DNA from 2 places in the Variovorax sp. LjRoot84 genome. Region 2 is predicted to be linked to the other one. Evidence: riboswitches for the same ligand, from Rfam matches in the RefSeq annotation. Region 2 holds a riboswitch; the other holds the start of a gene.
The links. A riboswitch is a leader RNA that binds a small molecule or an ion and turns the genes downstream of it on or off. The one in region 2 is predicted to bind S-adenosylhomocysteine.
Positions count from the first base shown of each region.

Region 1 (8,452 bases), 680 kb from region 2:
CGTCCTTCAGGATCGCCGGGAACGGGCCCGCGAGGTCCCAGGTCTGGAAGAACGGCCCCCAGTCGATGTACTTCGCGAGCTCGGTCAGGTCGAAGTTCTTGAACACGCGCCGGCCGATGAACTTCGGCACCGGCGGCAGGTAATTCGACCAGGCTATCGGCGTCTTGTTGGCGCGCGCCTTCGCCAGCGGCCACAGCGGCGTCTGCTTCTTGTTGGCGTGCTGGTGGCGGACCTTGTCGTAGTCGGCGTTGATCTCGTCGATGTAGGCCGCCGCCTGGTCGGACAGCAGCGACTGCGCCACGCTCACGCTGCGCGAGGCATCCGGCACGTAGACCACCGGCCCTTCGTAGTGCGGCGCGATCTTCACCGCCGTGTGCACGCGGCTGGTGGTGGCGCCGCCGATCAGCAGCGGGATCTTCTTGATGCGGAAATGCTCGTCCTTCTGCATCTCGCCGGCGACGTATTGCATCTCCTCGAGGCTGGGCGTGATCAGGCCCGACAGGCCCACGATGTCCGCGCCCTCGACCTTGGCGCGCGCCAGGATCTCGTGGCACGGGACCATCACGCCCATGTTCACCACCTCGAAGTTGTTGCACTGGAGCACGACGGTCACGATGTTCTTGCCGATGTCGTGCACGTCGCCCTTGACGGTGGCGATGATGATCTTGCCCTTGGTGCGCACGTCGCGGCCCGCGGCTTCGTCCTGGCGCTTCTCTTCCTCGATGTAGGGAATGAGGTGGGCCACGGCCGACTTCATCACGCGCGCCGACTTCACCACCTGCGGCAGGAACATCTTGCCCTGGCCGAACAGGTCGCCGACGATGTTCATGCCGTCCATCAGCGGGCCTTCGATCACGTGCAGCGGCCGGCCGCCCTTGGCCAGGATCTGCTGGTAGGCCTCTTCGGTGTCCTCGACGATGAAGTCGGTGATGCCGTGCACCATCGCATGCGAGAGCCGCTGGTTCACGTGCACCGGGTGCTCGGGCGTGCCGCGCCACTCGAGCTTCTTGCTCTCGTCCTTGGCGCCGCTCTTGGCGGTTTCGGCCACTTCGACCAGGCGCTCGCCGGCGTCGGGGCGGCGGTTCAGCACCACGTCTTCCACGCGCTCGCGCAGCTCGGGTTCGAGGTCGTCGTAGACGCCCACCATGCCGGCGTTGACGATGCCCATGTCCATGCCCGCCTTGATCGCGTGGTAGAGGAACACGGTGTGGATCGCTTCGCGCACCGGGTCGTTGCCGCGGAAGCTGAAGCTCACGTTCGAGACGCCGCCCGACACCTTGGCGCCCGGCAGGTTTTCCTTGATCCAGCGCGTGGCGTTGATGAAGTCGACCGCGTAGTTGTTGTGCTCCTCGATGCCGGTGGCGATCGCGAAGATGTTGGGGTCGAAGATGATGTCCTCGGGCGGGAAGCCGATCTCGTCGACCAGGATGCGGTAGGCGCGCTCGCAGATCTCGATCTTGCGTTCGTAGGTGTCGGCCTGGCCCTGCTCGTCGAAGGCCATCACGACCGCGGCCGCGCCGTAGCGGCGCAGCAGCGTCGCGTGGTGCTTGAACTGGGCCTCGCCCTCCTTCATGCTGATCGAGTTGACGATGCCCTTGCCCTGGATGCAGCGCAGGCCGGCTTCGATGACCTCCCACTTGGAGCTGTCGATCATGATCGGCACGCGCGCGATGTCGGGCTCGCTGGCGATCAGGTTCAGGAAGCGCACCATTGCGGCCTTGCTGTCGAGCATGGCCTCGTCCATGTTGATGTCGATCACCTGCGCGCCGTTCTCGACCTGCTGGCGCGCGACCGCCAGCGCTTCCTCGAACTGGCCGTTGAGGATCATGCGGGCGAAAGCCTTGGAGCCGGTGACGTTGGTGCGCTCGCCGATGTTGACGAAGAGCGTGCCTTGGCCGATCTGCACCGGCTCGAGGCCGGACAGCTTCATCGGAGGAACCGGGAGAACAGGGACGGAAGACGGATCGGAGGACATGGGCTCACCTGCGGAACGTGGGTCAGGCGAGCGTCGTTGCAAGCCCAAGCCTGACGCGGACGCTTCGGATGGAAGGTACCGCGCTGCAACGCTCCTTGGGAGCCGCGGATTTTACGCCGGCTGGGCCACGCCGGCGGCCGATGCGGGCAGGCCGAACAGCAGGTCGAAGGCCCAGTTGAAGACGAAGGTGTAGACCAGGAAGAACACCACCAGGCCCAGGTCCATCACCAGCGCCTGCCACAGGCTCACCTCCATCCACCAGGCGAAGACCGGCACCAGGAAGGCGACCAGGCCGCCCTCGAAGCCGATCGCGTGGGCGACGCGGCGGCGCAAGCTGCGGCCGCGCACGGCCTGGCGCGACTCCCAGCGCTCGAACAGGGTGTTGAAGGCGAGGTTCCAGAGGATCGCGATGACCGAGGCGATGACGGCCAGCACGCCCGAGTGGCCCATGCCCTGCCCCGACATCAGCGCCAGTCCGGCGCTGGCCGCGACGATGGCGAGACCTTCGTAGAGCGTGATGTAGACGACGCGGCGCTTGAGCCCTTGCATGAAATCTTCCTGTTTGGATTGGCGGTTTGGCCCCTACTTTATGTGCGCTCATCTGATATAAAAAGTCATCTTCTTTCAGAATTATTGAAAGGCCGTTGCCATGAGTTTTTCCAGCGACAACGTGCACGTGTTTCTGGCCGTGCTCGACCACGGCTCCTTCTCGGCCGCCGCGCGGGCGCTCGGCCGCGTGCCCTCGGCGGTGAGCATGGCGATCGCGAACCTCGAGGCCGAGCTGGACCTGCCGCTCTTCGACCGCGGCGGCCGCGAGCCCCAGCCGACGGCCGCGGCGCGTTCGCTGGAGCCGCAGGCGCGGCTGCTCGCCGCGCAGCTCAAGCAGCTGCAGGTGCAGGCGCTGGCGCTGACGCAGGGCCTGGAGAACCGGCTCACGCTCGCGATCGCGCCCGAGCTGCTGGCCGCGCCGTGGAGCGCGCCGCTGGCCGCGCTGGCGCGGGAATACCCGCTGCTGGAAGTCGAGGTGCTGGCGGCGCCGCAAGCCGATGCGCTGGCGCTGCTGCACAGCGGCCGCGCGCAGTTGGCGCTGGTCTTCGAGCGGCCCAGCCTCGACGGCCGCGAGGGCTTTCAGGAAGTGGCCAGCGACACCATGGTGGCCGTGATGGCGCCCGACCATCCGGTGCTGGCCGCGGCCGGCGGCCGGCTGCGCGAGGAGCACCTGACGACCACGCGCCAGATCGTGGTGGCCGGGCGCGATCTCGCGACCAGCGACCCGCGCTTCGTCTTTGCGCGCCATGTCTGGCGCACCGACAACGCCTTGGCCGCGCTGAGCCTGATCACGGCCGGCCTGGGCTGGGGCTGGCTGCCGCGCAATTTCGCGCGGCCGCACGTGGCGGCCGGCGCGCTGGTGGAGATTCCGTTCGAGAACCTGTCGAACGGGCTCGACCTGTGGGTCGACGTGGTGTGGTCGCGCGAGCGCCCGCTGGGCCTGGGCGCGCAGCGCTTCGTCGCGCTGATCGCGCGCAAGAAAAAGCCCTAGAGCGCTACAGGCCGCCGCCTGGCCTGCTGTCCCCCGGCGTCGTGCCGGGCGGCGCGCGGTTGATCCGGTCCAGTTGCCTTTGCCGCGCCTCGGCGCCGGGCAGGGCAGCCGGCGGACGAACGCCCGGCTGGCCCGGATTCATGGCCGGCGGACGTCCCGGATGCACGTCCGGTGGACGACCCGGATGCACGTCCGGTGGACGACCCGGATGCACGTCCGGCGGTCGGCCCGGATGCACGTTCGGCGGGCCGGCGTGCTCCGGCGGTCGGAAACCGCGGTCGGGACGCGGCGGCCGGACACCGTGATCCGGCGGTGGCTGCTGCCCTGGCGAAGGCCGCCAGCCCGGCTGCGGCTGCGGACGGAAGCCCGGTCCCGGATGCGCGTAGCCGGGGTCGCGCCACGGATTGGGCCGCCAGTCCGGCCGCGGCGCCGGCACCGGGCGCCAGCCGGCGACGGGCGGCGGCGGATGGTGGTCGCCCCACCAGCGCCGCTCGCCGTACCAGGGGCGGTCGCGGTAGTGGTTGCTCCAGTAGTTGCCGATCGTGAAGCCGACGATCGGCACGCCGATGATGGCGCCGTAGGTGGCCAGGGGCACGCGCCGGTCATCATCGTAGGCGTAGTCGATGTTGGCGGCATAGACCCAGCCGCGCAGCCCGTCGGGCAGCACCACGTCGCACCATGCATAGCCGCTGGTGCAGCCGAGCACCTCGAAGGGCTGGCCATGGCCGAGTCGCGCCACCAGCGGGTAGTCGCCCGAGGGGCCAGCACGCAGATTGACCGTGCCGCGGGCGAAGGCCTCCTGCGCCGCCGCGGCGACCGGCAGAACCAGGGCGATGGTGCCGATGCCGATCCATCGCTGGACGAGCTTGTTCATGGGATGTTCCTTTGCGCTCAGGCTACGCGCGCTCGACATGTTGTCAATCAGCCACGGCCTACCCTCAGCAACGGCCAGCCGCGCAAAGACGTGCACCGCCAGGGTGCTTCTTTACCTCAGGCCGCTTCGGGATACGCGGCCGCGCGATGCAGCGTGCGCCCCGCGAGCGGCGCCACCGAGCGCCCGATGGCGGCAATGTGGTCGGGCGTGGTGCCGCAGCAGCCGCCGACGATGTTGACCAGCCCCTCGGCCGCGAACTCGTGCAGCAGGCGCGAGGTGACCTCGGGCGTTTCGTCGAAGCCGGTTTCGCTCATCGGATTGGGCAGGCCGGCGTTGGGGTAGCAGCTGATGAAGGTGTCGTCGGCCACGCGCGCCAGTTCCTGGATGTAGGGCCGCATCAGCGCCGCGCCCAGCGCGCAGTTGAGGCCGATGGCCAGCGGCCGCGCATGGCGCACGCTGTGCCAGAAGGCGGTCACGGTCTGGCCGCTGAGGATGCGGCCGGAGGCGTCGGTCACGGTGCCGCTGATGACGAGCGGCAGGCGCTCGCCGCTGGCCTCGAAGTACTCGTCGATCGCGAACAGCGCGGCCTTGGCGTTGAGGGTGTCGAAGATGGTTTCGACCAGCAGCACGTCAGCGCCGCCTTCGACCAGCGCCTCGACCTGCTCGTAATAGGACGCGCGCAGCTCCTCGAAGCTCACGTTGCGCGCGCCGGGGTCGTTCACGTCGGGGCTGATGCTGGCGGTCTTGGGCGTCGGGCCGAGGGCGCCGGCCACGAAGCGCGGTTTGTCGGGCGTGCTGAACTTGTCGCAGGCGGCGCGCGCGATGCGGGCCGATTCGAGGTTCATCTCGCGCGCCAGCTCGGCCATCTTGTAGTCCTCCTGCGCGATGCGGGTCGCGCCGAAGGTGTTGGTCTCGATCAGGTCGGCGCCGGCGGCCAGATAGCCTTCGTGGATGTCGCGGATCACGTCGGGGCGGGTCAGCGAGAGCAGCTCGTTGTTGCCCTTGACGTCGCGCGGAAAGTCCTTGAAGCGCTCGCCGCGGTACTGGGCCTCGCTGAGCTTGAAGCGCTGGATCATCGTGCCCATCGCACCGTCGAGGATGGCGATGCGTTCGGCCAGGATGCCGGGCAGTTGCTGGGCGCGGGTGTAGACGAGGGGCTTCATGCCCCGGATTGTAGAAAGCGCGCCATGGCCCGGCCCGTGGGCGGTTATCGGTTCTATTGCTCGACGAAATCGAGCACCGCCTCGATCATGCGCCGCACCTGCGGCTGCACGCCGGCCGCGACTTCGGGCAGGTAGTCGAAGGGCAGCTTCTCCTGCATGTAGCTCGCCTGCGTCATTTCGAGCTGTACCGCGTGCACGCCGGCGGCCGGGTTGCCGTACTGGCGCGTGATGTGGCCGCCCTTGAAGCGGCCGTTGAGCGCCACGGTGTAGGCCGGGTTCGAGGTCGCGATGCCGAGCAGCGCGGCGGCCAGCGCCGGATCGCAGCTCGCGCCGTCAGCGCTGCCGAGATTCAGGTCGGTCAGCCGGCCCTCGAAGAAGCGCGGCAGCACCGAGCGGATCGAGTGCGCATCCCACAGCGCGATGGTGCCGTGGGCGGCTTTCAGGCGGTCGAGCTCGGCCTGCAGCTGCCGGTGGTAGGGGCGCCAGATCGCGTCGACGCGCGCTGCGATCTCGGCCTCGCCGGGCAGGTCGCCGGCGGCGTAGAGCGGGGTCTTGTCGAAGGTATCGACCGGGCACAGGCCGGTGGTGTCTTGACCGGGGTAGAGGTTCTGGTTGTCCGGCGGGCGGTTCAGGTCGACCACATAGCGCGAATGGGTGGCGACCAGCACCGAGGCGCCGAGCTCGTCGGCGAAGTCGTAGAGGCGCTCCAGATGCCAGTCGGTGTCCGGCACGTGGCGCGCCTCCTCGGTGAAGCGCGCCGCCAGCGCCGGCGGCACATGCGTGCCGACATGCGGCATCGAAATCAGCAGCGGGCGTGTGCCCTGCCGGAATCGGAAAGCGGGTTCGGTGGTTTCGAAGCTCATGGTGTTGTGAGAAGTTGCGTGCGCGCGGCGATGAACGCAGCCGCCGCTTGGGAATGAAGAGGATGGCGCCCGGCCGACACGCGCGGCCGGCCCGCGACCCGAACCGTGTCGACGGCACTGCTGCGATGGCTCGCGAACACATGGGCCGAGAGCATGTCGGCGGCGGACAGGCCGGCCAGCGACGGATGCGCAGCATCCAGCACCACGAAGTCGGCCTGCTGGCCGGGCGCGAGCCCGGCGACTGCGCGGCCCGATGCCTGCGCCCCGCCCTGCACGGCCGCCAGCGTCATCGCGCTCGCCACCGAAGGCTCGCCCGCATCGGCGCCGACATTGCGCTGGCGGGTCGCCAGCCGCTGGCTGTATTCGAGCATCATCAATTCCTCGGCCGCGTTGACGCAGGCGTGGCTGTCCGAGCCCACGCCCCAGCGGCCGCCGGCCCCGCGCCAGGCGCCGAAATCGAAAATGCCGTCGCCGAGGTTGGCCTCGGTGGTCGGGCACAGGCCCGCGACTGCGCCGCTCGCGGCGGCGCGCCGGTACTCGGCCGCATCCATGTGCGTGGCATGCACCAGGCACCAGCGCGCATCGACCTTGGCGTGGTCCAGCAGCCAGGCGACCGGGCGCTGGCCGCTCCAGGCCAGGCAGGCATCGACTTCGGCGGTCTGCTCGGCGATGTGGATGTGGACGGGCGCCGTGGCATCGATCGCATCCAGGCCCGCCAGCGCCTCGCGCAGGCCCTCGGGCGGCACGGCGCGCAGCGAGTGCGGCGCCAGGCCCAGCCGCGCGCCCTGCGCTTCGCACAGCGGGCGCAGGCGCTCGAGCAGGCGCAGCATCGAATCGGTAGCGCGAATGAAGCGGCGCTGGCCCTCGTTCGGCGGCAGGCCGCCGAAGCCGCTGGCCTGGTAGAGCACGGGCAGCAGCGTGAGGCCGATGCCGGTGCGCTCGGCCGCGCGCAGCAAAGCGAGCGCGAGTTCGGCGTCGTCGGCATAGGGCGTGCCGTCGGGCGCGTGGTGCAGGTAGTGGAACTCGCAGACCGCGCTGTAGCCGGCTTCGAGCATCTCGATGTAGAGCCAGGTCGCGATCGCCTCGACCTGCGCGGGCGAGATCTGCGCGGCGAAGCGGTACATCAGCGTGCGCCAGCTCCAGAAGCTGTCCTGCGCCGCGCCGCGGAATTCGGTGAGCCCGCCGAAGGCGCGCTGGAAGGCATGCGAGTGCAGGTTGGGCATGCCGGGGATCAGGGGGCCTGCGGACACGGGCACGTCCCGGGGCGCCACGGCATCGGGCTGCACCTGCGTGAGCCGGCCCGCATCGTCCCAACTCAGCAGCACGTTGCGGCGCCAGCCGGTGGGCAGCAGCGCATCTTTGGCGAAGAGGGTCTTGCTCATCGGGATTTACTTCTATGCAATGCGTCCTTGCCGCACGATGCGCCTCGCCGCACGCCGGCCGAACCAGTAGGCCAGTTCCGCCACGTCGCGGGCGTCCCACAGCACGAAGTTGGCCGGCGCGCCGACGGCGATCACGCCGTGCGTTTCCTGCAGGCCCAGCGCGCGCGCCGCATGCGCGGTCACGCCGGCCAGCGCCTCGGGCACGGTGAGGCGGAACAGCGTGCAGGCCATGTTCATCATCAAGAGCAGGCTCAGCGCCGGCGAGGTGCCGGGGTTGTGGTCGGTGGACACGGCCATCGGCACGCCGGCCGCGCGCAGCGCCTCGATCGGCGGCAGGTGGGTGTCGCGCAGCGTGTAGTAGGCGCCGGGCAGCAGCACGGCCACCGTGCCGGACTCGCGCATCGCGGCGATGCCCTCGGCCGAGAGGTGCTCAATGTGGTCGCAGGACAGCGCACCGTAGCGCGCCGCGAGCGCCGCGCCCCCCATGTCGGAGAGCTGCTCGGCATGCAGCTTGACCGGCAGACCGAGCGCCTGCGCGGCCTGGAACACGCGCTCGGTCTCGGCGAGCGAGAAGGCGATGCGCTCGCAGAACACGTCGACCGCATCGACCAGCCCTTCGGCCGCCAGCGCCGGCATCATCTGGTTGCAGACGAGC
Region 1 covers NZ_CAXUTE020000001.1:276,303-284,754, reverse strand. Annotated here, with positions in the region: gene metH (methionine synthase) at 1-1,975, opposite strand, end outside; S-adenosyl-L-homocysteine riboswitch at 1,997-2,076, opposite strand; gene ACSQ9I_RS01465 (PACE efflux transporter) at 2,087-2,524, opposite strand; gene ACSQ9I_RS01460 (LysR family transcriptional regulator) at 2,625-3,515, shown strand; gene ACSQ9I_RS01455 (SH3 domain-containing protein) at 3,520-4,389, opposite strand; gene ACSQ9I_RS01450 (homocysteine S-methyltransferase family protein) at 4,506-5,552, opposite strand; gene hutG (N-formylglutamate deformylase) at 5,606-6,415, opposite strand; gene ACSQ9I_RS01440 (formimidoylglutamate deiminase) at 6,412-7,797, opposite strand; gene hutI (imidazolonepropionase) at 7,810-8,452, opposite strand, start outside.
Region 1: linked by a shared signal. The riboswitch ahead of metH (methionine synthase) and the one ahead of ahcY (adenosylhomocysteinase) in region 2 are both predicted to bind S-adenosylhomocysteine.

Region 2 (8,452 bases):
GCCAAGCCGCAGTGAGCGCCCCGTGACCGAATCGCTGCACGTCGTCTGCCCGCATTGCCACACGACCAACCGCGTGCGCAGTGCGCAGCTGGGGAGCGCGCCCGACTGCGGCAAATGCCACCGGCCGCTGTTCGTCGGCCACTCCACGGCGTTGGACGAAGCCGCCTTCGACCGCCATCTCGGCCGCAACGAGATCCCGATGCTGGTCGATTTCTGGGCGCCGTGGTGCGGCCCCTGCATCCAGATGGCACCCGCCTTCGAGCAGGCCGCCGCCCGGCTCGAGCCGCAGTTCCGCCTGGCCAAGGTCGACACCGAAGCTGTGCCGGCGCTGGGCGCGCGCTTCGGCATCCGCAGCATTCCCACCTTGGCGCTGTTCAGCGGCGGGCGCGAGATTGCGCGGCAGGCGGGCGCGATGGGTAGCGCCGACATCGTCCGCTGGGCGCAGGCGCAGCTTCGCTAGGCCGCTTCAGCGGCTGTCGAGCAGCGCGGCCGCCACTTGCGCGAAACCGGCGCCGCGCTCGCCGGCGCTGATGTAGCGCGGCAGCGTCGTCAGCTGCGGCTCGAAGCGGCGGATGTTGGCCACGCCCACGCTGTGCGGGAAGCGCTCGAACATCAGCACGTCGTTGGTCGAGTCGCCCACGTAGACCCAGCGATCGAGCTCGGCGCCCAGGTCGCGGCCGAAGAGCTCGCGCACGATCCAGCAGGCGCCGACCCACTTGTTGTGGTCGCCGAACCAGCCGTTGATGTGGATCGAGCTCACCGTCGCGTTCATGCCTTCGGCGCGCATGATCTGCACCGCCTGCGCGATCTGCGCTTCGCCCAGGTGCGCGAATTCGCTGTGGTCGATTGCGATGTCGGTCTCGCGGCCCGGCGAGTCGGTGGCGCGCCTGGCGCCCGACACTTCGCGCTCGACGCGCGCCAGGGCCTGCTGCATGCGTGCGAAGTTGGCGCTGCGCGTCGCGGCATCCTGGCGGTAGCGTTTGTCGAGCGCACCCGACGGTGAAGCCGCGAGCGCCACCGCGCCGTTCTCTGCAACGATCGCATCGACCGGCCAGACCGGCGCGAAGGGCTCGCTCCAGCCCACGGAACGGCCGGTGATCGCGATCACCGGCAGGCCAGCCGCCTTCAGGTCGTGCAGCGCCTGCAGCGCATCGGACGTGATGGCGCCCTCGGTGGTCAGCGTGTCGTCGATGTCGGTAAGGACGCCTGCGATTTGCTGGCGATCTTCAGTGGGCCATGCGCTCAGTGGGAGCATCAACCGGCCGTTTGAAGTGCAAGCCCCGCATGCTCGCGCAGCGGATGGAAATGGATCTTCGGGAAGCGCTCCTGCGCCAGCCGCACGTCGTAGGGTGAGGTGCAGAGGTAAGCCAGCGTGTTCGCTGCGTCGAGTGCCATGCGCGCCGGGTAGGCGTCGGTGAAGGCTCGCAGCTCGGCCGGCGTGTCGGCCGTGATCCAGCGCGCGCCGGTGTATTGGCAGCCTTCCAGCCGCACGTCGGCGTCGTATTCGGTCTTCAGGCGATGCTGCACCACTTCGAACTGCAGCTGCCCCACGGCGCCCAGCAGCATCGGCCCGCCGACCTCGGGCCGGAACACCTGGATCGCGCCTTCCTCGCCGAGCTGGGCCAGGCCCTGCTGCAGCTGCTTGGTGCGCAGCGGGTTCTTGAGAATCACGGTCATGAAGAGCTCGGGCGCGAAGAAGGGCAGGCCGGTGAACTGCAGCGAGGCGCCGTCGGTGATGGTGTCGCCCAACTGCACACCCCCGTGGGTGGTGAAGCCGACGATGTCGCCCGCATAGGCCTCTTCCACCGCCTCGCGGCGCTGGCTCATGAAGGTCACGACGCTGGTGGGGCGCAGCTCCTTCGCGGTGCGCTGCACCTTGAGCTTCATGCCCGGCGTGTACTTGCCCGAGGCCATGCGCACAAAGGCGATGCGGTCGCGGTGATTGGCGTCCATGTTGGCCTGCACCTTGAAAACGACGCCGGCGAAGTCCTTGTCTTCTGGCTGGATCTCCTTGACCACCGGCTGCCGGTTGACCAGCGTGGTGCTGGTGCGCGGCTGCGGCGGCGGCGCGAGGTCGACCAGCGCGTCGAGCACTTCCATCACGCCGAAGTTGTTGACGCCGGAGCCGAAGAACACCGGCGTCTGCTTGCCGGCGAGGAAGGCCACGCGGTCCCAGGTGGGCGAGGCGCCGGTGGCGAGCTCCATGCTCTCCATGGCGGTGTCGAACTCGTGACCGAAGCGCTTCTGCAGCGCTTCGCGCTCGGCCAGCGGCATGGCTTCGAAGTCCTGCGGCAGCCGTTCGCTGCCCGACTCGAACACCGTCATCGCCTGCGTGCGCAGGTTCACGATGCCGCCGAAGCTCTTGCCCTGGCCCACCGGCCAGGTCATCGGCACGCAGGGCATGCCGAGTTCGCGCTCGATCTCGTCGAGCAGCTCCAGCGGCTCGCGCACCTCGCGGTCCATCTTGTTGACGAAGGTGATGATGGGCGTGTCGCGCTGGCGGCAGACCTCGATCAGGCGGCGCGTCTGCGCTTCGACGCCGTTGGCCGCGTCGATCACCATCAGGGCCGAGTCGACCGCGGTCAGCACGCGGTAGGTGTCTTCGGAGAAGTCCTTGTGGCCCGGCGTATCGAGCAGGTTGATCACGTGCTCGCGGTAGAGCATCTGCATCACCGAGCTGGCCACCGAGATGCCGCGCTGCTTCTCGATCTCCATCCAGTCGGAGGTGGCGTGGCGCGAGGCCTTGCGCGCCTTCACCGAACCGGCGATCTGGATCGCGCCGGAGAACAGCAGCAGCTTCTCGGTCAGCGTGGTCTTGCCGGCGTCGGGGTGGGAAATGATCGCGAAGGTGCGGCGGCGGCGGGTTTCGGAGGCGAAGGTCATGGGGGTGAACGCGGAGCGCGCTCACGGGCGCGGGCTGCTGGCGGCAAAGCCCGCAATTTTAACGAGCCGTCACATCGGCGGCGTGAAGCCATTGCGCCCGACCAGCATGCGCAGCGCGGTGGGCTTGCCTTCCTTCACCTGCGCGGTGATCACCACCTTGGCGCCCGGCACCACCAGGGCCGCCTGGTCCGTATTGCCCGGCTTGAAGGTCACGACCGGCGTGCCGCGCGGCACGATGACGGTCTGCTCGCCGTCCTTGTACTTGAGCAGCAGCTTGTGGCCGCCCGGCGCTGAGGACGGCGCCGCTTCGAGCTGCGCCACGGTGGCGTTGGTCATCGTGCTCTGGGGCATCAGGTCCCAGGGGCGAAAGCCTTCGCCGGTCCCGCGCGCGGCCTCCGGAAACACAAGCACTTCCACGGCGCGCTGCGTGCCGTCGGGTTGCGGCACGGCGCCGGCGCCGACGAAGCTGCCCGGCTTGATGTCGGCCAGCGTGAGCGGAATGACTTCGGAGACGTTCATGTCGGCAGGGCGCACCATCGTGACGGTTTCGCCGCTGCGGTCCTTCACGGTCAGCGAATTCGCATCGGCACGCGCGATGACGCCGCGCACGCGCACGGTTTCCTGCGCCGCCGCCGCGGCGGACAAGGCAATCACGAACGATGCGGCAAAGAGCTTGACTTTGAACATGATGATGGGGCCGCGAGGGCGGCGGTTGGGGGGCGTTGCAGTCTAGGCCGATCCGCAAATCGCCGCTGGCGACGGAAAAGCGGCACGCGCTAAAATGCCGCTTCCGAGGAGCGTTGCAGCGCCGCCAGGCGTGAGGCTCGGACCCCTTCGCAACCACGCTCACCCGCTGTTCTCGCGGTGAGTCTCGTCCCCCGAACACAGCGGCATCATTCAAACTTGTTTTGGAGTCCACATGAGCGCCGTTCTCAAGTCCACCGCCGACCAGGCCATCGCCGATATCTCCCTTGCCGCCTGGGGCCGCAAGGAAATCCGCATCGCGGAAACCGAAATGCCCGGCCTGATGGCCATCCGCGAAGAATTCGCCAAGAGCCAGCCCCTGAAGGGCGCACGCATCACCGGCTCACTGCACATGACGATCCAGACCGCAGTGCTGATCGAAACCCTGCAGGCGCTGGGCGCCACCGTGCGCTGGGCCTCGTGCAACATCTTCTCGACGCAAGACCATGCCGCCGCCGCCATCGCGGCCACCAACACGCCGGTGTTCGCGATCAAGGGCGAGTCGCTCGAAGATTACTGGGACTACACCCACCGCATCTTCGACTTCGGTCCCAAGGGCTCGGCCGGCGAAGGCCCGAACATGATTCTTGACGACGGCGGCGACGCCACGCTCTTGATGCACCTGGGCCAGAAGGCCGAAAAGGACCAGAGCGTGCTGGCCAACCCGACCAGCGACGAGGAGCGCATCCTCTACGCGGCGATCAAGGCCAAGCTGGCCGTCGACGCGACCTGGTACACGCGCAAGTCGGCCGAGATCATCGGCGTAACCGAAGAGACCACCACCGGCGTGCACCGCCTGAACGAGATGAGCGCCAAGGGCACGCTGCTGTTCCGCGCCATCAACGTGAACGACTCGGTGACCAAGAGCAAGTTCGACAACCTCTACGGCTGCCGCGAATCGCTGGTGGACGGCATCAAGCGCGCCACCGACGTGATGATCGCCGGCAAGGTCGCCTGCGTGGCCGGTTACGGCGACGTGGGCAAGGGCTCGGCCCAGGCCCTGCGCGCGCTGAGCGCTCAGGTGTGGGTGACCGAGATCGACCCGATCAACGCGCTGCAGGCCGCGATGGAAGGCTACAAGGTCGTCACCATGGAGTACGCCGCCGACAAGGCCGACATCTTCGTGACCACCACCGGCAACCGCGACGTGATCCGCCACGAGCACATGGCCGCGATGAAGGACCAGGCGATCGTCTGCAACATCGGCCACTTCGACAACGAGATCGCCGTCGCCTCGCTCGAGAAGTACGAGTGGGAAGAGATCAAGCCGCAGGTCGACCACATCACCTTCCCGGACGGCAAGAAGATCATTCTGCTGGCCAAGGGCCGCCTCGTGAACCTGGGCTGCGGCACGGGCCATCCGAGCTTCGTGATGTCCTCGTCCTTCGCCAACCAGACCATCGCCCAGATCGAGCTCTTCACCAAGCCCGATGCCTACCAGGCCGGCAAGGTCTACGTGCTGCCCAAGCACCTCGACGAGAAGGTGGCGCGCCTGCACCTGAAGAAGGTCGGCGCGATGCTGACCGAGCTGACCGACGAACAGGCCGCCTACATCGGCGTGGACAAGAACGGCCCTTACAAGCCGGACACCTACCGCTATTGAGCGGAGCGCGTGCGCGCCGATCAGTTGCTCGTCGAACGCGGCCTGGCCGCCTCGCGCTCGCAGGCCGTGCGGCTGATCGCGGGCGGCCTGCGCTGGCGCGACGGCACGACCTGGCGCGTGGTCGGCAAGAACCGCGACGAGGTGCCGGAGACGGCCGAACTCGAGCTCGTCGATGCGGCCGAGGCGCGCTACGTCTCGCGCGGCGGGCTCAAGCTCGAAGGCGCGCTCGCTGCGAGCGGCATCGACGTGCAGCGCAAGCGCTGCCTCGACGTCGGCCAGTCGACCGGCGGCTTCACCGACTGCCTGCTGCAGCGCGGCGCCGCGCATGTGGTGGGCGTGGACGTGGGCCATGGCCAGCTGCATGCACGGATACGCGAGGATGCGCGCGTGACCGCCGTCGAAGGCGTCAATGCGCGCACGCTCGACGCGTCCGCCTGGGCCGATGCTTCGCCCGACTACACGCATTTCGATCTGATCGTCGGCGATCTCTCGTTCATCTCGCTCACGCTGGTGCTGCCCGCGCTGATACCGCTTCTCACACCGGCCGGTGAACTTCTGATGCTGGTCAAGCCTCAATTCGAGTTGCAGCCGGGACAGGTCGGCAAGGGCGGCATCGTGCGCGATGTGGCGCTTTTTGCAGTGGTCGAACAGCGCCTGCGCACGGCGTGCGCGGAGCTCGGCCTGCGCGTTGCAGCGTGGTTCGACAGCCCGATCACGGGCGGCGACGGCAACCGCGAATTCTTCATCCATGCCGTTCGTGCGAACGGCGAACCAGGAGCCGGCCGTGCGCCTTCCGTTGAGCTTTGAATTCTTTCCGCCGAAGACGCCCGAAGGCGCGGCCAAGCTGCGCACCGTGCGCCAGCAGCTCTACGTGCGGCAGCCCGAGTTCTGCTCGGTGACCTACGGCGCCGGCGGCTCGACGCACGAGGGCACCTTCGGCACGGTGCGCGAGATCCTCGGCGAAGGTGTCGATGCCGCCTGCCATTTCTCCTGCATCGGCGCCACCCGCAGCACGGTGCGCGAGCAGCTGGCGGAGCTCAAGGCCATGGGCGTCAAGCGCCTGGTCGCGCTGCGCGGTGACCTGCCGAGCGGCTACGGCATGGGCGGCGAGTTCCACTATGCGAGCGATCTCGTCGCCTTCATCCGCGAAGAGACCGGCCGCGATTTCCATATCGAGGTCGCCTGCTATCCCGAAGTGCATCCGCAGGCACGCTCGCCCGAAGCGGACTTGCAGGCCTTCGCGGCCAAGATGCATGCGGGCGCCGACTCGGCGATCACGCAGTACTTCTTCAGCCCCGAGGCCTACTTCCGCTTCGTCGACGAGGCACGCAAGCTGGGGCTCGCGGCGCCGATCGTGCCGGGCATCATGCCGATCACGAGCTCGACCCAGCTGATGCGCTTCTCGGATGCCTGCGGCGCCGAGATCCCGCGCTGGATCCGGCTGCGGCTGCAGGGCTTCGGCGACGACATGGCCTCGATCAAGGCCTTCGGTCTCGACGTGGTGACCGAGCTCTGCGCGCGCCTCGCCAGCGGCGGCGCGCCGGCGATGCACTTCTACACGATGAACCAGTCGGTGGCGACGCTCGCGTTGCTGGAGCGGCTGGGCTGGGACGAATGAGGTCGCGCCGCCTCGCCGGACGGCTGGCGCTCGTCGCCGCCGCCGTCTGGCTGGCGGGTTGCACCACGCCGCGCTCGTCCTCGCCCGGCGAGGGCGCGCAGGGATTGCGGCCGCTGGCGCGGCAGCCCGCGCTGCCGCCCGGCGCGCCGCCGCGTTCGCAGGTGCCTTCGGCGCGCTATGACCTCGCGGGGCCGGGTGCCGACGAATTGCCGGACGACGGCGCACCGGGCGACGCGGGCCCGCGCGAAATCTTCGAGCGCGGCGGCGCTTCCTGGTACGGCATCCAGTTCCACCAGCGCAAGACCGCGAACGGCGAGCGCTTCGACATGACGGAGCTGACGGCCGCGCACAAGACGCTGCCCTTCAACACCCGCGTCTGCGTGCGCAGCCTGGTGAACGGGCGCGAGGTGCTGGTCCGCATCAACGACCGCGGGCCGTATGCCTCGGGCCGCATCATCGACCTGAGCCGTGCCGCGGCCGAATCGATCGGCATGCTGGGGATGGGCATCAAGCAGGTTGCGTTGTCGATCATGGACAAGAACGGCGCGCGCTGTGCCGGCGCGGTGGTCGAGGCGAATGGGGCAGCGGACGTGGCGCCGGCTGCCGAAGCGCCTGCCAAGAAGCCTCCTGCGGCCAGACGAAGCCGCGAAGTGCCGCCGCGCCAGCGGCGCTGAAGCGCGTCGCGGCAGTCGGCTCAGCCGCCGCTCTCGAGCGAGGAAGCCGCGTGGCGATCCTGGCCGAGGCGCTGCGCCATCTGCGGCAGCGCGGGCTCGAGCAGCGCCTTCAGCGTGTAGGGCGGATTGATCAGGAACATGCCGCTCGCCGGCAGGCCCGGCCGGTGCGTGGAACCCGACGCGTCGGTGACGATCTTGCTCGACTTGACCGTCAGCGTCGCATGCAGCCAGGACTTGCCGGCCTTGGTGGCCAGCGTCTTGAGCCGGCGCGGCAGGTCGTGCGCCTCGGGCCGCGGAATGATCGGATACCACACGGCATAGGTGCCGGTCGCGAAGCGCTTGAGCGCCGCGGTCACGAAATCGAGCACGCGCGCATAGTCGCTCTTGATCTCGTAGCTCGGGTCGCACAGCACCAGCGCGCGGCGCGAGGGCGGCGGCAGGAACTTGGTCGCGCTGCCGAAACCGTCGTCGCGCAGCACCGCGATCTGGCGCCCGGCCTCGAGCTGCGCGATGTTGGCGTCGAGGGTGCGCGCATCGGTCGGGTGCAGCTCGAAGAGCTTGAGCTTGTCGTGCTCGCGCAGCAGGTGGTGCGTGATGAAGGGCGAGCCGGGGTAGATGCGCGCGCCGCCCTTGGGGTTGAAGTCGCGGACCACTTCGAGGTAGCGCGCGAGCGCATCGGGCAGCGGTGCCGCGGCCGCGTCTTTCGCCTCCGAAAGGAGGCGCAGCACGCCCTCGGCGGCCTCGCCGCTGGTGCCCGCGTAGTCGCCGTCGAGCCGGTAGAGGCCGGCACCTGCGTGCGTGTCGACCACCGTCAGGGCCGCCTCTTTTTCGAGCAGGTGGTCGAGCGTGGCAATCAGCACCGTGTGCTTGAGCACGTCGGCGTGGTTGCCGGCATGGAAGGCGTGGCGGTAGCTGAACATGAGAAATAGT
Region 2 covers NZ_CAXUTE020000001.1:952,590-961,041, forward strand. Annotated here, with positions in the region: gene ACSQ9I_RS04760 (tripartite tricarboxylate transporter substrate binding protein) at 1-15, shown strand, start outside; gene trxC (thioredoxin TrxC) at 23-460, shown strand; gene ACSQ9I_RS04770 (HAD-IIB family hydrolase) at 467-1,255, opposite strand; gene ACSQ9I_RS04775 (peptide chain release factor 3) at 1,255-2,883, opposite strand; gene ACSQ9I_RS04780 (hypothetical protein) at 2,953-3,570, opposite strand; S-adenosyl-L-homocysteine riboswitch at 3,671-3,738, shown strand; gene ahcY (adenosylhomocysteinase) at 3,803-5,230, shown strand; gene ACSQ9I_RS04790 (TlyA family RNA methyltransferase) at 5,240-6,037, shown strand; gene metF (methylenetetrahydrofolate reductase [NAD(P)H]) at 6,015-6,848, shown strand; gene ACSQ9I_RS04800 (septal ring lytic transglycosylase RlpA family protein) at 6,845-7,522, shown strand; gene ACSQ9I_RS04805 (23S rRNA (adenine(2030)-N(6))-methyltransferase RlmJ) at 7,543-8,442, opposite strand.